2 regions of the Apibacter sp. genome follow, and region 2 is predicted to be linked to the other one. Evidence: riboswitches for the same ligand, from Rfam matches in the RefSeq annotation. Region 2 holds a riboswitch; the other holds the start of a gene.
What was found. Region 2 has a riboswitch for S-adenosylmethionine ahead of M3Z80_RS02045 (trans-sulfuration enzyme family protein). Riboswitches for the same ligand answer to the same signal wherever they lie in the genome.

Region 1: it holds a riboswitch for S-adenosylmethionine, as region 2 does, so the genes downstream of both, M3Z80_RS04830 (TonB-dependent receptor plug domain-containing protein) here and M3Z80_RS02045 (trans-sulfuration enzyme family protein) in region 2, are expected to answer to the same signal.

The regions. Positions count from the first base shown of each region.
Region 1 is NZ_JAMBJZ010000033.1:14,628-18,066, forward strand. It holds gene M3Z80_RS04825 (MFS transporter) at 1-1,004, shown strand, start outside; SAM riboswitch class I at 1,077-1,177, shown strand; gene M3Z80_RS04830 (TonB-dependent receptor plug domain-containing protein) at 1,291-3,439, shown strand, end outside.
Region 2 is NZ_JAMBJZ010000009.1:31,584-35,022, reverse strand. It holds gene leuS (leucine--tRNA ligase) at 1-171, shown strand, start outside; SAM riboswitch class I at 1,229-1,326, shown strand; gene M3Z80_RS02045 (trans-sulfuration enzyme family protein) at 1,491-2,627, shown strand; gene M3Z80_RS02040 (homoserine dehydrogenase) at 2,650-3,439, shown strand, end outside.

The DNA.
Region 1 (3,439 bases), on a different contig from region 2:
TATTTTTATCAATAGGTACGTTGATAACCTTGCCCTTTGCTGGGCATTTAATTAAAATGATCGGAAGTAAAAAATCTACCCTTATAGGTATAATTCTATATTTTATATGCTTAATAGGGATAGGATTTTGCGGAAAATTATGGCAATTGAAATTAAATTTAATATGTTACGGTGCTTTAGGGAATCTAACTAATATAGCCATTAATACCCAAGCGGTTAATGTATCGAAATCTTATAAAGGACAGATTATTGGTTCAATGCATGGTACTTGGAGTATCGGTGGATTTTTTGCCTCTTGGTTAGGAGCTATAATGATTGCCAAAAGTATTCCGCCTTCTGAACATTTTATATTCTATTCTTCCACAGGAATAGTAGTATCCTTGTTATTCTTCAGATTTTTATTAGCAGATGAAGATAAAGACAAGCCAAAAGAAAGCAACTCAACATTAAAATTCAGAATAGCCGATAATTATCTTATAGTATTAGGTTTTTTAGCTTTTTTTGCTATGGTCGCTGAAGGCACCATGACCGACTGGTCAAATGAATATATGAAAATTATAGTAAAATCAGATAAAAGATATATAGGTTATGGATTGACTGCCTATATGGCAGCTATGGCGTCAGGAAGATTTATTTCTGATTTTGTTGTTCGTAAGTTTGGCAGTACAATTACTTTAACTTATAGTGGAATATTAATATTTATTGGAATGATGAGCGCTGTTTTATTTCCTTCTCTTATCGTCACTCTTATTTCTTTTATAATTGTTGGATTGGGAATATCTGCCATTGTTCCTTTAGTATATACCTTAGCCGGAAATTCTAAAACAACTTCCCCTGAACAAGCATTAACAATAATAACCAGCATAGGATTTATCGGTTTTTTTCTAGGCCCTCCTTGTATAGGATTTTTATCAGAAAAATTTTCATTACAAGTTTCTTTTGCATTTATTTCCTTATTCGGATTAGGAATAGTTCTTTTAGTCAGATTTTTTAAGATAAAATAACTACCTTAGCATTCGGGATAAAAATATATAATATAAAATTATTTTTTTATAAAAATAATGGTATATTTACATTGCTTATCAAGAAAGGAGGAGGGACTGGCCCTATGATACCTTGGCAACCGGCCTGACTGGGCTTGGTGCTAATTCCAACCCTAAATGGGGGAAGATGAGTAATTCACTAGTTGGTGTGTTGTTTGGTTAGTTAGTGAATAATTTCTTTTTTCCTTTTTTGGTTTTTCTTGATACAGTTTCAATAAAATATAATTTAGTAACTGTAAGAAAAATAATGAAAAAAGTTTCTTTGTTAATTGTAAGTATACTTTTAGAATTTACTAATTTTTTTAATGCTCAAGTAAAGCAGGTAGTTGATTCATTAGACCTTGAGGAGATTGTGGTAGTAGGAGGTCGTAATTCCGACCGTACTAAGGTAAATTCTCCCGTCGCAGTTGATGTAATAGATGTCAGGAAAATTGAAAAATCATCTCCACAACTAACAGTGAATGATTTATTGAATTATTTAGTTCCCTCTTTTAATTCTGTTAGACAATCTTCTTCTGACGGTACCGAACATATCGACCCTGCTACTTTACGAGGAATGGGCCCCGATCAGGTATTAGTTTTAGTTAATGGCAAAAGAAGACATACAACTTCTTTAGTAAATTATCAAAATACAGTTGGGAATGGGTCAGTAGGCACGGATATGAGCGCAATACCGGTGTCTTCAATTGAAAAAATAGAGGTATTACGTGATGGATCAGCTGCGCAATATGGTTCAGATGCTATAGCAGGTGTTATTAATATTATTTTAAAGAAAAATAAAGGAGGATCAGCGTCAGTAACCTATGGGTTAACTAATAGAAATGATGGAGAAAATTATAATTTCAGCGGAAACTACGGTACAAAATTGGGAGATCAAGGAGGTAGTATAAATCTGTCATTTGTAGTGAGCCAAAGAAATAAAACGAATCGTTCCTATGATAATAATCTGGATAAGTTTGGAGATAACTTTGCCTATGATTTTGCGTCCGATCCCAACCAAGCAAGATTAGATGATGAAAAGATTATGGCTGAAAAGAAGCTTTCCCAAAAGGATTTTCGATTTCGGGTCGGAGATGCCCAAATCAAAAATCAGCAGTTTTTTGTAAATGCCATTTACCCATTATCTGAAAAAATTGAATTTTATTCTTTCGGCGGTGCCAGTTTAAGGCAGGGAGAAGGAGCGGAATTCAGAAGACTTCCTAGTGAAAAAGAAAATGTCGTAGCGGAATTATACCCAGTAGGCTTTCAACCGTTATTAAAATCAAACATATATGATATTTCTAATTCTACAGGTGCACGATATAACCACAATAATTGGTTTATAGACCTTAGTAATACTTTTGGAGAAAACATATTTGATTATAAAACCTCCCAAACTAATAATGCTTCTTTAGGTGTTCATTCGCCTACCGAATTCAAAGCAGGAGGACATGAATTTTTACAGAATACATTAAATTTAGATATTTCTAAAAAAATAAATGAAATATTTACGATTGCCTTTGGAGGAGAATTTAAATATGAACAATATGAAATTAAGGCAGGAGAGGATGGCTCTTGGATGCGTTATGATAAATTTGGAAATCCGATAACGGTTTCAACAAATCCCTCAGATATATTAGGCGAAGGGGGATCACAAGGCTTTATAGGATTTTCACCCCAGAATGCATTAAAAAAAGATAGGAATAATGCTTCCGGTTATACCGATATTGCTTTTAAGAAAGGAAAATTTACCAGTGATTTAGCAGGAAGATATGAGCATTATTCCGATTTTGGTAATTCCTTTATAGGAAAATTGGCTCTGAGATATGAATATCTTAATGGTTTTGCTGTAAGAGGGGCTTTTAGCAATGGATTTAGAGCTCCATCTTTGCAACAACAATATTTTAATAATTCTTTTGCAAGTATAGCAAACTCAGGTTCTGGCATAGTTTCTAAAGGAATTTTTACTAATGACAGTCAACTTGCCAAAGCTTTAGGAATTGAAAAGCTTAAAGAAGAAAAATCAATAAATGCGAGCGCAGGTTTGACATTTAAACCTACAAATAAAATATACGTTACGGCAGATGCCTACTATATAAAAGTTAAAGATCGAATTGTACTGACTAGTGAGTTTGTTAATGCTAAAGTTGAATCTTATGGAGTGGAAGGTGCACGATTTTTTACAAATGCAGTCGATACAGAAACCAAAGGAATTGATGTTGTCGCTATTTATAAAGTAAGCTTAGGAAAAGGAAATTTAGACATTAGCTTGTCAGGAAATTATACTGAAACGGAGATAGTAGATTTTCATTTCCCGGATGTTTTTGAAGGAAATAGAGATGAATATTTTGGACCGGATCAAACCAATATTATAGAATCATTGAGTCCTAAAGCAAAAGCATCTTTAGGCTTAACAT
Region 2 (3,439 bases):
GTTAGCTTTAATGGAAAAGTACGTTTTAAAATTGAAATGCCAATTTCTGCCACTGCTCAAGAAATAGAGGAAGCTGTATTGGCTCACGAGAAAGCTCCGAATTATTTAGAAGGTAAAACTCCTAAGAAAGTTATTGTAGTGCCTAAACGAATTATTAACATTGTTATATAAATGTGTTTGAAAACCCAATCCAACTTATGGATTGGGTTTTAATTTTTATCGAATAATTTTTATTCTTACCAATGCAAATTAGTGGTAGGTTCTTCTATCTACAGATAATAGGGTTCTTGTTGTCTTTTTAGCTTGATCGTAAACTAAAAGAACAGCTGTAGTCCGTATGTCATCAAAAGAAACAATTTTACCCGTCGAAAAAACACTTGAATCCCTAATTTGAAAATGTTTCAGGCCTTATTTTATAAGCTGATTTATATTATACCTTAACATCGGTCTATTAATACGTCCAGGCACAATGGCATTTACTCTTACTCATTTTTTACTATCTAAAAAGGTAATGATTTGGTAAATGAATCTCTAGCCCCCTTTGTCATTGAGTAGACAGTTGAATTTCTACCAGATAACATTCTGTGAAAAAAAATACGAAGAAATATTAATTCCGTCTCCTTTACTTTTTTCAAAGATTCATAAAAATTTTGAGTCTATACATAAGGGTTTTGAAATTAAGATTGATATGCATAATTAAAAAACTCACTTGTATTTTCAAACGAAATAAAACGACCGATTCCTGCATTATTAATTAATACATCCACATGATTGATGTCCTCTAAAATAGATTTACTTAGTTTAGGTAATTGCCAAATGATGGATAAATCTACAAAAAAAATAGTAATGGGTATTTGAGAAGAGGTGAATTCTTATTTAACTTTTTGTAGTTTTTTTAATCTTTAGTTATTAAAATAATATGAGCTTTCTGATGAGCAAATGCGTGAGCAATTCCCAATCCTATTCCATCAGTTACCCCGTTTATAGTTTCATTTTTATCTGTAAACATAAAAGATTTTTAAATTAAACTTATTTGTCAAATAATTTACAATATGGACAATCCTGATATTTTTACAATAATTATTTATAGAGATTTTAAAAGTATCCCGAATTACAGTCATTCCCAGTAGACAAATTAATTTTCGAACTTTATAATATAGTGTTTTTTTATTGGACTTTTAAAAATAAAATTTATCTTTGTAAAATAATTTACGATCATTAATAAAATTACTTATCAAGAAAGGTGGAGGGAATTGGCCCTATGATACCTTAGCAACCCTCTTCTAAGAGTAGGTGCTGCATCCAACCGTAAAGGAAAGATAAGTCGAAACAGCTTACATACACCAAGAAAATAATTCAAGCTTCTTTCGGCCTATATAAAGAAGCTTTATAAAGTTTTTTTATAAATTTAATGGGAATCTTGTATAAGTTGTTTTATGATGATTAATGAATTTTAATGTATTTATTAATTAGAAAAAACAACCAAAATCATGAAACTTGAAACAAAATTAGTGCATATCTCTGAACCTGATGAACTTACTGGCGCTATTTCTACTCCTATTTATCAAACTTCTTCGTATGTACAAGAAGCTCCCGATGTTAATAAAGGATTTGCCTATACAAGAACAGCCAACCCTACACGTAAAGTAGTGGAACAGGCCATAGCTGATTTAGAGGGAGGAATTGCCGGATTTGCTTTTTCATCAGGATTAGCAGCTACAGATTGTGTTTTAAAATTATTAAAACAAGGTGATGAAGTCATCGCTGTAAATGATGTTTATGGAGGTACCTATCGTATTTTAACAACGGTTTACAATAAATTTGGTATAATCTCAAAATTTATTGATACAACTAACCTTGAAAACGTTAGAAATGCCATCAATAAAAAAACACGTTTCATCTGGCTGGAAACTCCTACAAATCCTACCTTAAAAATATCGGATATTGAAGAAATTGCTAAAATAGCCAAACAAGCGGGGGCCTTATTAATTGTAGATAATACCTTTTTATCGCCTGCTTTGCAACAACCCATTTCTCTTGGTGCTGATATTGTAGTACATAGCGGTACAAAATATCTTTCCGGACATGGAGACGTATTATCGGGATTTGTCGTTGTAAACGATCAAAATATCGCCGATGAATTAAAGTATTTGCAAAACACTTCCGGTGGCGTGCTATCCCCTTTCGATAGCTGGTTAACTCTACGAGGCATTCAAACACTTTATCTCCGTTTAGAAAAGCATTCGGAAAATGCGAAAAAAATAGCCGAATATTTACTTACTCATCCTAAGGTAGATAAAGTTTACTATCCGGGATTAAAGTATCACCATAATCATGATATAGCCGCAAAACAACAAAAAAACTTCGGAGGAATGGTTTCCTTTAGCTTAAAAGAGGATACCTTAGAAGCTGCTAAAAGATTTTTAACTCGTACAAAAATATTCCTTTTAGCTGAAAATTTAGGTGATGTCAGAAGTTTGGGAAGTCATCCGGCTACAATGACCCACAAATCAACCCCTATAGAAGTACGCAAGGAAACAGGAATTCAAGATTCTCTCATTCGTTTATCGGTAGGTATTGAAAATATAGATGATTTACTTAATGATATTAAACAAGCATTAGATTAACGAAACTCCCTAATTGAACACTATGGCAAGAAATAAACTTAAATTGGGAATCTTTGGTTTCGGTTGTGTAGGAACCGGATTATACAAAGTTTTGGAAGAAGCGGAAAGTGTTGATGCTAATATAAAAAAGATTTGTATAAAGCACCCTGATAAACCCAGATCTATCGATAAAAAATATTTCACAACAGATAAAAACGAATTGTTATCGGACCCAGAAATCGGAGTGATCGTTGAATTAATTGATGATGCGGAGGCGGCCTTTGATATTGTTTGCGAAGCGATGAAAAAAGGTAAAGCTGTGGTATCCGCCAATAAAAAAATGATTGCTGAGCGTTTACCTGAGCTTTTAAAGCTCGAAAAAAAATATCACACTCCCCTCCTCTATGAAGCCTCTGTATGTGCCAGTATACCTATCATTAGAAATTTAGAAGAATATTACGATAACGACTTACTCACTTCAGTATCAGGAATTTTTAATGGATCCACTAATTTTATACTTACCAAAATGATCCATGAAAATATGTCTTACTCTGAAGTTTTAAAAGAAGCTCAAGAGAAAGGATTTGCTGAATCTGATCCTACCTTAGACGTTGAAGGTATTGATCCCAAATATAAATTATGTATCATCCTTTTTCATGCTTTCGGACTCATCGTCAAGCCTGATACAGTATTTAATTTTGGAATTTCAAGAATTAGCAATTTCGATCTGGAATTTGCGAGACAAAGGAATTTCAGCATAAAACTGATTGCCAAATGCAATAAAAATAATAATGAAATTACCGGTTTTTGCGCTCCCACTTTCATTGAAAAAG